4 regions of the Azoarcus sp. CIB genome follow, and region 3 is predicted to be linked to each of the others. Evidence: predicted binding sites of a transcription regulator. Region 3 holds the regulator's gene; each other region holds the start of a gene.
The links. The regulator sigma-54, encoded in region 3, starts transcription at its own class of promoters, with help from an activator protein. The targets are predictions, from matches to a motif close to TGGCACGCTTNCTGCTNA.
Positions count from the first base shown of each region.

Region 1: adh (aldehyde dehydrogenase) is a predicted target of sigma-54. The motif match lies at 2,185-2,202, and genes of this name have one in related genera.
Region 2: AzCIB_RS13160 (P-loop NTPase family protein) is a predicted target of sigma-54. The motif match lies at 2,065-2,082, and genes of this name have one in related genera.
Region 4: rsxA (electron transport complex subunit RsxA) is a predicted target of sigma-54. The motif match lies at 1,119-1,136, and genes of this name have one in related genera.

Region 1 covers NZ_CP011072.1:1,221,447-1,224,939, reverse strand. The annotation lists gene AzCIB_RS05400 (ABC transporter substrate-binding protein) at 1-242, opposite strand, end outside; gene adh (aldehyde dehydrogenase) at 604-2,124, opposite strand; gene AzCIB_RS05390 (sigma-54-dependent Fis family transcriptional regulator) at 2,447-3,493, shown strand, end outside.
Region 2 covers NZ_CP011072.1:2,976,986-2,980,478, forward strand. The annotation lists gene AzCIB_RS13155 (ABC transporter ATP-binding protein) at 1-929, opposite strand, end outside; gene AzCIB_RS13160 (P-loop NTPase family protein) at 929-2,002, opposite strand; gene AzCIB_RS13165 (class I SAM-dependent methyltransferase) at 2,226-2,801, opposite strand; gene AzCIB_RS13170 (NAD-dependent succinate-semialdehyde dehydrogenase) at 2,798-3,493, opposite strand, start outside.
Region 3 covers NZ_CP011072.1:4,747,510-4,751,002, forward strand. The annotation lists gene lptB (LPS export ABC transporter ATP-binding protein) at 1-599, shown strand, start outside; gene AzCIB_RS21300 (RNA polymerase factor sigma-54) at 618-2,063, shown strand; gene hpf (ribosome hibernation-promoting factor, HPF/YfiA family) at 2,093-2,419, shown strand; gene ptsN (PTS IIA-like nitrogen regulatory protein PtsN) at 2,556-3,041, shown strand; gene hprK (HPr(Ser) kinase/phosphatase) at 3,010-3,493, shown strand, end outside.
Region 4 covers NZ_CP011072.1:772,010-775,502, reverse strand. The annotation lists gene AzCIB_RS03400 (4Fe-4S dicluster domain-containing protein) at 1-21, opposite strand, end outside; gene AzCIB_RS24590 (dioxygenase family protein) at 571-963, shown strand; gene rsxA (electron transport complex subunit RsxA) at 1,184-1,771, shown strand; gene AzCIB_RS03385 (RnfABCDGE type electron transport complex subunit B) at 1,783-2,310, shown strand; gene rsxC (electron transport complex subunit RsxC) at 2,327-3,493, shown strand, end outside.

The DNA of each region.
Region 1 (3,493 bases), 1.7 Mb from region 3:
ACCGCCCCGCCCTGCAGCGCGACGTTGGCGGCGTCCTTCTGCGCGAGCGGCACGACCTCGATCCGCACCCCCTCGCGTTCGGCGTAGCCCATGCGCTTCATCACCTCGAGCTCCCAGCTCACGGTGCCGTACTGCAGCACGCCGATGCGGATCGGCGCAGGCTCGGCGGCGCGCACCGGTGCAATCAGGCAGGCAAGGAGCGCAGCCGCGGCAAGGCACGCACGCGCAAAGGGTCGCAGCATTGATGTGTCTCCATCGTTCTTGTGTCAGCGCCCGCCGGATCGAGCCGGGGACGGTCGTGTTTCCAATGCAGGATTCGATCCAGCCGGTGAAGGCTCCGCCAATCCGTCGCCTGCGGAATCGGGTGTTCCACCACGGAACAGGTGCTCCATTTCGGAACACATGCCGACATAACGGCACATCGCGGGCACGTCGGGCAGATCGGAAATCCGCTTCAAGCATAGTGCACGATTAGCCCTCGTTCGCGAGAAGCGCGCTCGCCCCTTGCCGCAGCGATGCACCAAAAAAAAAACGGGCGGCCGAAGCCGCCCGTGAAGCTCTTCCGCTGTGGGCGGACGAGAGGGAGAGAAGAAACGCGAGCGCTCAGAAAAACCCGAGCGCGTTGGGGCTGTAGCTCACCAGCAGGTTCTTGGTCTGCTGGTAGTGGTCGAGCATCATCTTGTGCGTCTCGCGGCCGATGCCCGACTCCTTGTAGCCGCCGAAGGTGGCGTGGGCCGGGTAGGCGTGGTAGCAGTTCGTCCATACGCGGCCGGCCTTGATGGCGCGGCCCATGCGGTAGGCCGTGCTGCCATCGCGCGACCACACCCCGGCACCGAGGCCGTACGGGGTGTCGTTGGCGATCTCGAGCGCTTCCGCTTCGTCCTTGAAGGTCGTCACGGCCAGCACCGGCCCGAAGATCTCTTCCTGGAAGATGCGCATCTTGTTGTGGCCCTTGAACAGCGTCGGCTGGATGTAGTAACCCTCGGCCAGTTCGCCACCGAGACGGGCGCGGTCGCCGCCGATCAGCAGTTCGGCGCCTTCCTGCTTACCCACGTCGAGGTAGGACAGGATCTTGTTCATCTGATCGGTCGAGGCCTGCGCGCCCATCATCGATGCGGTATCGAGCGGGCTGCCCTGCTTGATCGCCTTGACGCGAGCCAGCACGCGCTCCATGAACTTGTCGTAGATCGACTCCTGGATCAGCGCGCGCGACGGGCAGGTGCACACTTCGCCCTGGTTGAAGGCGAACAGCACCATGCCTTCGACCGCCTTGTCGAAGAGGGCGTCGTCGGCAGCGGCGATGTCCTCGAAGAAGATGTTGGGCGACTTGCCGCCGAGTTCCAGCGTCGCCGGGATGAGGTTCGTCGCCGCGGCCTGGGCGATGACGCGGCCGGTGGCGGTGGAACCGGTGAAGGCGATCTTGGCGATGCGCTTGCTGGTCGCCAGCGGCATGCCGGCTTCGCGACCGAAACCATTGACGACGTTGAGCACGCCCGGGGGCAGCAGGTCGGCGATCAGTTCGACCAGCACCAGGATGCTGACCGGGGTCGATTCGGCGGGCTTCAGCACCACGCAGTTGCCGGCGCCGATAGCCGGGGCGAGCTTCCATGCCGCCATCAGGATCGGGAAGTTCCACGGGATGATCTGGCCGACGACGCCGAGCGGCTCGTGGAAGTGATAGGCGACAGTGTGTTCGTCGATCTCGCTGATGCCGCCTTCCTGCGCGCGCAGGCAGCCGGCGAAGTAGCGGAAATGGTCGATCGTCAGCGGGATGTCGGCGTTCAGGGTTTCGCGGATCGCCTTGCCGTTGTCGACCGTCTCGGCGTAGGCCAGCATTTCGAGGTTGGCTTCCAGCCGGTCGGCGATCTTGAGCAGGATGTTGGCGCGATCGGCAGCCGAGGTGCGGCCCCACTTGTCGGCTGCGGCATGGGCAGCATCGAGGGCGAGATTGATGTCTTCCTCGGTCGAGCGGGCGACCTGGCAGAACGGCCTGCCGGAGATCGGCGTGATGTTCTCGAAATAATGGCCGCGCACCGGCGCCACCCACTTGCCACCGATGAAGTTGTCGTAGCGGCTCTTGAACTGGACCTTGGCGCCTGCCTGGCCGGGCATCTCGTAGATCATTGAACTTGTCTCCAGAAGCTGTGTTGATTGGTCGAAACGCTGTCTCGCGTCGCCATCCCTTCCGCAGGGCGCGTGCCAGCAAGCGCCGCCACCTTCTCCAGAGACATCTTTCAACGCTCAAACAAATACTTGCACCACGATCCGGCATATCTCGGCACCGAGTGCCCCGCCGCCCTGCCCTGCTCCCGCCTGCTCAACAAGGCAACACCTGTTCCGATGCGTGACAACGGCGCCGCACCACGCACGCCCCGCTGCCGCAAAAACCCCTTTACTCGCGCGGCTCGACGCCGACGGAATGATTCATGCTTCATCGCTCCCCATGATGGAAGCTTCACCCCCCAGATCCCGACCGGAACCGCTCATCGCATCGTGGCAGCGCAGCCGCGAGCACGGCCTGCGTCCGGACGAACCGCTCAACGACACGGCGCTCGCGCCGGGCGAACTCACGGACCGCATCGCGGCAAACAACCGGCTGCTCGCGTTTTCGCGCCCGATGATCGAAGGCCTGTATCGCCAGATCGGCAGCCCCTCATCCACGGTGCTGCTGGCCGACCGCCAGGGCATGATCCTCAGCGCGCTGGGCCACACCGACTTCCTCGACCGCGCCAGCCGCGTCGCCCTGCGGCCCGGCGTCGACTGGAGCGAGGCCACGATGGGCACCAACGCGATCGGCACGGCGCTGCACTCCGGGACGGTCGTCACGGTGCACGGCGATCAGCACTACCTCGCACGCAACCGCATCTTCACCTGCGTCGCCACACCCATCCTCGCACCCACCGGCGGCATGCTCGGCATCCTCGACGTGTCGTCGGATGCGCGCGAAAACCTCACGCACGCCGAAGCGCTGCTGCGCACAACGGCCGAACTGATCGAGCACCGCCTGCTGGAAACGCTGGACGACGGCTTCCTCACGCTGCACTTCCACACGCGCCGCGATGCGCTCGCCGACCCGCTGCATGCGCTCGTCGTGTTCGACGAAGGCGGCCGCCTCGTCGCGAGCAATCGCAAAGCGCGCGGAATGCTCGGTCTGGACGCGTCACATCCCGCAACGACCTATGAAGCCTGCTTCGCGACGCCCTGGAGCAGCCTGGTCGGCTGGGCAGCGCAGGCGCCCGACGCGCCCTTTCCGCTCTACGACCTGAAAGGCCGCACGCTCATCGCCCGCGCCAACCTGCGTTCGCGACGCCACGTCGACACGGGACCGCGCAGCGCAACTACCCGCCACGACGACTCCCGTCTGGGCGCGATCGGCCGCGGCGACGGGCGCATCGCGCGCATTGTCGGCACGCTGCGCAACTGCGCCGCGGAAGCCACCCCGCTGCTGATCGAAGGCGAGATGGGGACCGGCAAGGCGCATCTCGTGCGGGCG
Region 2 (3,493 bases), 1.8 Mb from region 3:
GTCGACACGCGCGCCGAGCGCCAGTAGCCCAGGGCCTGGCCGAAGTCGCGGAACGCCGGCGAGATCAGGCCGACTGCAGTCATCGCGCCCACGACCTGCGAAGCCTTCAGCTCACCCGTCGCCACCTCGATCGCACCCGCGAGGAGCACCCCAGCGGTCGCGAAGGACGAGCTGAATTCCGCAGCGGATTTCAGCAGGGCCATGCCACGCGTCTGCGCGACCATGGCGTCGGCGAGACCCGCCCCCTGCCGCTCGATCAGGGCGCGCTCGCGTGCGACCTGATCGAACACCTGCACCACGGCGATACCGCCGATCTTGTCATTCACGTTCGCAGCGAGGCGTGCCTGCCGCCGCCGCGCCTCCCGCACGGCGGGATCGACCCGTGCGCTGAGAACGGCCAGCGTGACCGCCGCGCCGATGAAGCCCGCGCTCGCGGCGAAGGCCATGACGCCATTGACCAGGGCCAGCACGGACAAGGCCACGCTTGCGCTCAGCACGCCGACCGCAATTTTCGGCAAACCAAGGCTGATCCAGCGCCGGATTCCTTTTACATCGCCCACGAAACGCAGGATCGTAGCGCCGCGGCTGCGCGCCTGCATTCGCCGCGGCGACTGCCCGGCCATGCTGTCGTACAGCGCGAGCCGCAGTTCCGAAGCGTAATCCTGCCCCAGACGCTCGGCCTGCACCCGCTCCAGCACGCGCAGGGCGGCGAGCACTGCCCCCGCGCCCAACAGCCCGCCAATCAGCGCGAGCGCCAGCCCCGAGCCCCCCGTGCGCTGATCGATCACCACTTCGAAGAAACGATGCGTCAACCAGGCGCAGGCCAGCGCCGCGACGGCCTGTGCGATGCCGTTGAGGCCCAGCCCCGCTAGCATCGCGCGCCGCGCCCCGGCCCACATGCGCGGCACGGCCGACGCTGCGCCCGGCATCACATGGCTCCCACTGCGAGGCTTTCCGCAGCCCGAAACCCCATGAAGTCGAGGATGCCGGGGCTGCGCAGCGCATCGAGATCGAGCACTTCGAGCCCGGTCGCATGCGCGGCCTCGCGCATCGCCAGCGGCGAAGCCGTCAGCAGGCCGCTCGCTGCGACCACGGGCAAGCCCATCGCGCGCAAGGATTGCACGCCACCGGCCGAACCCATTGCATCGCCGGCCGCAAAGACCACCGCGTCGACCGCCCGTGCAAACGCCTGAGACTTCAGCAACTGCGCCGTCTCGCGCTGGTACAGGCCGTCCGCGACTTCGAACACCACCACGTCGACGCCGCTGGCATACAGCACATCCAGCAGCGTGCCCATCACCCGTTCCACCTCGCGCGGCTCGGCGAGGTAGGTGGACGGCAGCCCGACATCGGTGAAGTCCAGCACCCTCTGCGCGCCCGCATCGACCATCATCCAGACGTCGCAGCCGGCCCCCGTGCCCGTCACCTTCGCCGCCCCGACGCGCAGCCCGGCACTGGCAAAACCGCGGATCAGGTTCGATGCCGTCTCGGTCTTGCCGGCGTTCATCGAGGTGCCCACCACGGCGACCGTGAAGGCCCGGCGACCGTCGGTGCGTGGCGCATCCAGGGCGAAGTCGGCGAGATTGAGCGGCCGGCCGCTGCGGTCGCCCAGCAGCCCCAGCGGTTGCACCACCGTCGCACCGCGCATCTTGTCGTGACGCGTGATCACGCGCGCCGCCACGCCGCCACCGGCGACCATGTGGCAGGGGCCGAGGTCGGACGGCACCTCGGCCTCGAACTGGTCGGGCGCGTAACGGTTGCCATAGGCCAGGACGATCTCGTCGCCCTCGTACAGACGCGCCCGCCGTCCGCAGGCGAGTTCCAGATGGCGGTGCTGCCCGAGCTTGTCGACACGCGCGAGGATCAGGTCGCCGACGCGCGGGACACGCGCGCCGCCGAGCAGCGTCACGAAGGCTGACGTCGGGACGCGGCGGGTCGCGTACGGCGTCTTCAGTCCGGCGACACGGTTGGCATTGAGGACGGTGACGTTGGGGGTATTCATGTTCGGCCTCCGGGGCGGTTGGCTGCTTATCCCCGGACTCGAGTGCCGGGTTCGCTACTCCCTATGCACGCGCCGTGCCACCGATGGAAAAATTTCCCGCCCTCAATGACCGCGCCCCTTCGCCGCCGATACGGCCATTTCGCGGCCTAGAGGGATATGCCCCACATGGGGCATATCGCCCACTTCTTGCGGCAAGTTCGGGGGATGCTACCCACGCATTAGCTCACTCCGATGCAGGCGGCAGCGCGACCGCATCTGCCGCCCGCCTGACCGCGCACACGCGCTGCACGACCGCCGCTTTCGGCCGCTCCACGACCCCCTGTTCGAACGCCAGCACCGTGAAACCCGTTCCCAGGCATCCGAGCAGCTCGCCCGGCCGCAGCAGGAACTCGGGACTCGCGGGGCGTCCGAAGCGTTCGTTTCCCAGCATGAAAGTCTCGTAGATCAGCACGCCCCCCGGCGCCACGCAGGCAAGCAGATCGGCGAAGCGCGGACGGAACAGATAGTTCGTGACGACCACCGCGTCGAAGACCTCATCGACCAGCGGCCACGGGCCATCCTCGAGATCCTCGCAGCGCGACTCGATGCGCGGCACCCCCTCCAGCGTTGCGAGGGCCTCGGCGTTGCGGTCCACGGCCACGACGCGAAAGCCACGCGCGGCAAAGAGGCGCGCATGGCGTCCGCCGCCGCAGGCGTAATCGAGCACCGTGCCGCCCGGCGCCACCAGCGGCATAAAGCGCCGCACCCACGCCGACGTCTCCGTCGGCTGTGGGTGGCCGAGCGCGATCGCCTCGCTCATCGATCGATGCCCGCCACGCAGATCGACTTGATCTCGAGATACTCCTCGATCCCGTACACCGAACCCTCGCGCCCGAGGCCGGATTGCTTGATGCCGCCGAAGGGCGACACCTCGTTCGACATCAGCCCGGTATTGACGCCGACCATGCCGTATTCGAGCTCCTCCGAGACGCGGAAGATGCGCCCGACGTCGCGCGAGTAGAAATACGCCGCCAGGCCGTACTCCGTGTCGTTGGCCATACGGATCGCATCCTCCTCGGTATCGAAGCGGAACAGCGGCGCCACGGGGCCGAAGGTTTCCTCGCGCGCGACGCGCATCGCCGGCGTCACGTCGGCCAGCACCGTGGGCTCGAAGAAGGACCCGCCCAGCGCATGGCGCCGGCCCCCCGTCATCACGCGTGCGCCCTTCCCCACCGCATCCGCGATGTGACGCTCGACCTTGGCGACGGCCGCCTCGTCGATCAGCGGCCCGACATTCACCCCGTCCGCGGTTCCCGGGCCGACCCGCAGCGCCTTCACCGCCTCGGCGAGGCGCTCGGCGAAGCGGTCGTAGATGCCCGACTGGATCAGCAGGCGGTTGGCGCACACGCAGGTCTGGCCGGCGTTGCGGTACTTCGACCCCATCGCGCCCTCCACCGCGGCATCCAGGTCCGCGTCATCGAAGACGATGAAGGGCGCGTTGCCGCCGAGCTC
Region 3 (3,493 bases):
AGACCACCTGTTTCTACATGATCGTGGGCCTCGTGCGCGCCGACGGCGGCGACATCCGCCTCGACGACGCCGAGCTCACGCACCTACCGGTGCACGCGCGCGCGCGCCTCGGCCTGTCCTACCTGCCGCAGGAAATGAGCGTGTTCCGCAAGCTCACCGTCGCCGAGAACATCCGCGCGGTGCTGGAGCTGCAGGGCCTGAACAGCGAACGCGTCGACGCGCGCCTCGAGGAACTGCTCGAGGAGCTGGGCATCGCCCACCTGCGCGACAACACCGCCGTGTCGCTGTCGGGCGGCGAGCGGCGCCGCTGCGAGATCGCCCGCGCGCTGGCGACCGACCCGCGCCTGATCCTGCTCGACGAGCCCTTCGCCGGCGTCGACCCGATCGCGGTGCTCGACATCCAGAAGATCATCCGCTTCCTGCGCGACCGCGGCATCGGCGTACTGATCACCGACCACAACGTGCGCGAGACGCTCGGCATCTGCAACCGCGCCTACATCATCAGCGAAGGCCGCGTGCTCGCGAGTGGACGGCCCGACGAGATCGTCGCCAACGAACAGGTTCGCCGCGTCTATCTCGGCGAGCATTTCCGCCTCTGATCCAGCCAGCGTAGTCCCATGAAACCGTCACTCCAGCTCAAGATCTCGCAGCACCTCACGCTGACGCCGCAGCTGCAGCAATCGATCAAACTGCTGCAGCTGTCGACGCTGGAGCTGAACCAGGAGCTGGAACGCTTCCTCCTCGAGAACCCCATGCTCGAGCGCGAGGACGGCGACGGCAGCGACTTTTCTCCGAGCGTCGCACAGGTTTCGCCGGGCACGACCGAGTCCGGCAGCCAGTCCGACACCCCCGCACCGAGCGAGGAGACGCGTAACGAGGCCGAGCCGGCAAACTTCGACGAGGCCGGCGAGTGGTCGAACGCGGGCAGCGGCTCGTCGAACCGCAACGATGACGACGACACCGACTTCCAGGAACTGCAGGCCGCCGGCACCAGCCTGCGCGACCACCTCGACCAGCAGGTGAGCCTGTCGCCGCTCTCCGATCGCGACCGCGCGCTGGTGCGCTTCATCATGGAGGCGCTCGACGAGGACGGCTACCTCAACCAGTCGCTCGATGAACTGCTGCCGCTGCTGCCGCCGGAACTCGAATACGACCTCGACGACCTCACGATCGCGCTGCACCACGTGCAGAACCTCGACCCGGCCGGCATCGGCGCGCGCACGCCGCAGGAATGCCTGAGCCTGCAGCTCAGGGCGATGCCGTCCTGCCCGACGCGCGACCTCGCACTGAAGATCGTCGACGAACACCTCGACCTGCTCGCCGAGCGCAACTTCCTGCGCATCAAGCGCGCCACCGGCTGCGACGACGACGCGCTGCGCGCCGCGCACGCGCTGATCTGCCGCCTCGACCCGCATCCGGGCTCACAGCACTCGGTGCAGGAGACGCGCTACATCCTGCCCGACGTCGTCGTGCGCAAAGTGCGCAACCGCTGGACGGTCACGCTCAACCCCGAGGCGATGCCCAAGCTGCGCATCAATTCCCTGTACGCCAGCATCCTGCAGCAGAACCGGGGATCGGGCGGCGCGCTCACCAGCCAGCTACAGGAAGCGCGCTGGCTGATCAAGAATGTGCAACAACGTTTCGACACTATCCTGCGGGTTTCCCAGGCGATCGTTGACCAGCAGCGGCAGTTCTTCGATTATGGCGATGTGGCGATGCGACCTCTGACGTTGAGGGAAATCGCGGACCAGCTTGAGCTGCACGAGTCGACGGTCTCGCGAGTCACGACGCAGAAATTCATGGCCACACCGCGCGGCGTGTTTGAGCTGAAGTACTTTTTCGGCAGCCACGTTGCCACCGACACCGGTGGGGCGGCATCTTCCACGGCGATTCGAGCGCTGATTCGCCAGCTGGTGGAGGCCGAAGACAGGAAGAAGCCCCTGTCCGACGCGAAAATTGCCGAATTGTTGGGCCAGCAGGGTATCGTGGTGGCACGCAGGACGATCGCGAAGTACCGCGAGTCACTCAATATCCCGCCGGTCAGCCTGCGCAAAGCGATCTGAAAGACGATCTGACAATACGAGGAAACATCATGAATCTCACCATCACCGGACATCACGTCGAAGTCACCCCCGCGATCCGCGAGTACGTCAACACCAAGCTTGATCGCGTCATCCGCCACTTCGACAACGTGACCAGCGTCAGCGTGATTCTGTCGGTGGAGAAGCTGCGGCAGAAGGCGGAAGTCACGCTGCACGTGCGCGGCAAGGACATCTTCGTCGAGAGCGAGGACGGCGACATGTACGCCGCGATCGACAGCATGACGGACAAGCTCGACCGCCAGGTCCTCAAGTACAAGGACAAGAACTACGACCACGGCCACGACACGCTGAAGCACCAGCAGCCGACCGAGCTGTGATTCTTTAATTCGCGCCGGGGGTCCGGGGTGTGTTTATAATTCGCGCGTTTTCAACCCGCGCCTGCAGCACACTCCGAGCCTCCTCCCGCACCCAACCGGCAGCGGCACGGCCCGTGTCGTGCAGGTGGTGATTCGCATGAGCCTCATCGCCGAACTCCTGCCCCCCTCGAACGTGGTCATCGATCTGGACGCCAGCAGCAAGAAGCGCGTCTTCGAACAAGCCGGACTCCTGTTCGAAAACAACCAGAGCATCGCCCGCAGCGTCGTCTTCGACAGCCTTTTTTCGCGCGAGCGCCTCGGCTCGACCGGGCTGGGCCAGGGCATCGCGATTCCGCACGGCCGCATCAAGGGCCTGAAGGAAGCCGCCGGCGCCTTCTTGCGCCTGTCCGCCCCGGTGCAATTCGACGCTCCCGACGGCCGCCCCGTCACGATGCTGTTCGTGCTGCTGGTGCCCGAACAGGCCAACGAAACCCACCTGCAATTGCTGTCCGAGCTCGCGCAGATGTTCAGCGACCGCGACTTCCGCGACCAGTTGCAGAACGCGCCCGACACCGCGGCAATCCATTCGCTGTTCGCCTCCTGGGGTCCGCATGCGGCAGACCAGCGTCGCGCGGCTGTATGACCTGCACCGCGAGCAGCTGGAGCTGACGCACGTCAGCGGCCGGCTCGACCGGATCATTTCGGTCAACGAAGAACGCATCTGGCCGGCCGACCTTGTCGGCCACCTCAACCTGATCCATCCGACGCGCATCCAGATCCTGGGCGCCGCCGAACTCTCCTGGGCGCAGCGCCATGCGGCCGAGAAGGTCGCCCACCACCTCACCGAGATCATCAGCGCGCGCCCCCCGGCCATCATCGTCGCCGACGGCTGCAACATCCCGGACATCCTGCGCGGCATCTGCGAGTACGCCGACGTCGCCCTGATCACGACGCCGCAGCCTTCCGCGAGCGTGATCGACCAGCTGCGCCTCTACATGTCGCGCGAACTGGCCGAAAAGATCTCGCTGCACGGCGTGTTCATGGACGTGCTGGGCATCGGCGTGTTCATCACCGGCAGTTCCGGCGCCGGCAAGT
Region 4 (3,493 bases), 1.3 Mb from region 3:
GGCGATGATCTTCATGGCCATGGTGGGCTCCTTCAGGACGGGTGGATGGGATCCGATTCCCCGCGCCGTCGCGACAACGACGGCGCGGGAGGCTCACGGGACTTATCGCAAGGACGGTGCCAAGACCGGCCTACCGACCCAAGCCACTGAAAACAAATAACAACACGGCCAATCGCAGCCTTGACATGCCGCGTCGCGAATGTCGGGTTTGTGACATGCGACGCGCCACGTAGTACGGAACCCGCGGACATGAAAGCCATCGAACATTTGCCCGCCTTCAACAGGACGACACGATGCACGCCCCTTCCCGCCCCCACGGCCCCGCCACGACCCGCGGCACGCTGCGCCGCCACCTCCTGCGCTGGCTGGGCGGCCTCCCCTTCCTGCCGCTCGGGCTGACCGCCACCGCCCTCCCGGCCGGCGCCGCCACCCTGCGCCCCACGCCCGAGGACGACATCGGCCCCTTCTACCCGCTCGACTGGAACGGCGACATCGACGCCGACCTGACGAAGCTCGCGGGCGCAACGGGGACCTGCCGTCGAAGGCGCGCTGCTGCGCGTCAGCGGCGCGGTGCGCGACACCGCGGGAAAACCGGTCGCAGACGCCGCCGTCGAGATCTGGCAGGCCGACGCGCGCGGCCGCTACCGCCACCCCGGCGTCGATCCGCGCACGCGCGACTCCGCCTTCCAGGGCTTCGGCCGCACGATGACGGACGCCCAGGGCCGCTACAGCTTCCTCACGGTCCTGCCGGGCAACTACGGCTCGCGGCCGCCGCACATCCACTTCCGCGTCGCCCAGCCCGGGCGCGCCGAATTCGTCACGCAGATGTACTTCCGCGGCAACAACCGCGAGGGCAACGGCTATGCCCCGCCCGAGCGCGAGGCGCTGAGCGTCGACGTCGCCGCGGCGAAGGCCGGCACCCCCGCCGCGGCCACCTTCGACATCGTCCTCGCATCCCGCTGAGCACGCCCCCGGGGCAATCCGCGCGGGCTGTCGCAAAGACGACAGCGGCGTCGACTTTGTCGGGATTGCCCCGGCGCCCTACCCGCTCGCCGGGCAGTCCGCGCCGCATCGCAAACCGCTGAATCCGCGACACTTTCCGCCCACAGCGGAGCCCGTGGCACGCTCCATGCACTAGCGCCGTCGTAACGACCCCCGCCGCAACCGACACGACGCGCCAGCCATGACCGCCACGACCGAAATCCTGTTGCTGCTGCTCTCGACCGCCCTCGTGAACAACGTGGTGCTGGTCAAGTTCCTCGGCCTGTGCCCCGTGATGGGCGTCTCCAAGAGCATGGACGCCGCCCTCGGCATGGGGCTCGCGACCACCTTCGTCATCACGCTCGCGTCGGCGCTGTGCTGGATGCTCGACCACTGGCTGCTCGCGCCCTTCGAGCTCGGCTTCCTGCGCATCCTGTGCTTCATCCTCGTGATCGCCGCAGCGGTGCAGTTCGTCGAGATGGTCATCAAGAAGACCAGTCCGGCGCTGTACCAGAGCCTCGGCATCTACCTTCCGCTGATCACGACCAACTGCGCCGTGCTCGGTCTCGCGCTGCTCAACGTGCAGCAGAGCTTCGGCTTCATGAAGAGCGTGCTGTACGGCTTCGGCTCGGCGCTCGGCTTCACGCTGGTCCTGCTGGTCTTCGCCGGCCTGCGCGAACGCCTCGCGCTCGCCCGCGTGCCCGCCGCGTTCAACGGCGCGCCGTCCGCATTCATCACCATCAGCCTGCTGAGCCTCGCCTTCATGGGCTTTTCCGGCCTGATCTCCTGAGGAGCGTCGCCATGCTCGTTGCCGTCTCCAGCCTCACCGTCCTCGGCGCCGTCCTGGGCGTGCTGCTCGGTTTCGCGAGTCGCCGCTTCCACGTCGAAGGCAACCCCATCGTCGCCGAAGTCGAGGCGCTGATGCCCGGCTCCAACTGCGGTCAGTGCGGCTTCCCCGGCTGCACCGGTGCGGCGGCGGCGATCGTCGGCGGCGAGGCGCCGGCCACCTGCTGCCCGCCGGGCGGCAAGGCGCTCGCTCAGAGCCTCGCCGCCAGGCTGGGACTCGAGATCGACCTCTCGGCGGTCGCCAACGCCGGACCGCAGCTCGCCGTCGTCACCGAAGACATCTGCATCGGCTGCTGCCGCTGCATCAAGGCCTGCCCGACCGACGCCATCCTCGGCGGCGCCAAACAGATCCACGCAGTGCTGCGCGAGGCCTGCACCGGCTGCGGCAACTGCGTCGACCGCTGCCCGACCGAAGCCATCGGCCTGAAACCGGTCCCGATCACGCTGCAGCACTGGGTGTGGCCGAACCCGGCCCGCGCCTGAACCCGGAACGCACATCATGGGATTCTTCGACAAGATCTTCCGCCACCTCGCCCGCAGCGAACCGTGGGGCGTGCATCCGGACGAGCGTAAGCGCCCGGCCTCGGAAGCGCCGATCCGGCGCCTGCCGGTGCCGCCGCTCCTCTACCTGCCGCTGTCGCAGCACGTCGGCGCCGCCGCGGAGCCGGTCGTGCGCATCGGCCAGAAGGTCCTCAAGGGCGAGTGCCTCGCGACCGCCACGGGCAACATCTCCGCCCCGGTGCATGCGCCGACCTCCGGCGAGATCGTCGCGATCGGGCCGATCACCGCGCCGCACCCCTCGGGTCTCGAGATGACGGCGATCACGCTGCGCAGCGACATGGAAGACCGCTGGGCGCCGCTCGAAGGCCTCGCCGACCCGCTCGCCCGCTCACCCGAGGAACTCGCGCGCCGGGTCGCCGAAGCCGGCATCGTCGGCCTGGGCGGTGCGACCTTTCCCGCCTCGGTGAAGCTCGGCTTGGGCCACCGCTCGCGCATCCGCACGCTGATCCTCAACGGCAGCGAATGCGAACCCTACCTGTCGTGCGACGACCGCCTGATGCGCGAACGCGCGGCGGGCATCGTGCGCGGCGCCGTGCTGATGCGCCACGCCACCGGCGCGCGCGAGGTGCGCATCGGCATCGAGGACAACAAACCCGAGGCGATCGCCGCGATGCGCGCCGCCGCCGACGGCCACGCCGACGTGCAAGTCTGCGTCGTCCCCGCGCGCTACCCAATGGGATCGGACCGCCAGCTCATCATCGAGCTCACCGGCATCGAGGTGCCCGCCGAGTCGCGCGCCGCCGACGTCGGGGTGCTCGTGCACAACGTCGGCACCGCCTTCGCGATCCATCAGGCGATCGACCTCGGCCGCCCGCTGGTCAGCCGCGTCATGACGCTCAACGGCGAAGCCCTCGCCCAGCCCGGCAACTACGAGGTCCCCATCGGCACCCTCGTCGACGACCTCCTCGCCTTCGCCGGCGGGGCGCGCTGCGAACCCGCGCGCCTCGTCATGGGCGGCCCGATGATGGGCCTCGTCCTGCCCTCGGCCAAGGTGCCCGTGGTCAAGGGCTGCAGCGGCATCCTCGCGCTGTCCGCCGCCGAAGTCGCACGCGACGAACCCGGTCCCTGCATCCGCTGCGGCAGCTGCACCCGGGCCTGCCCGGTC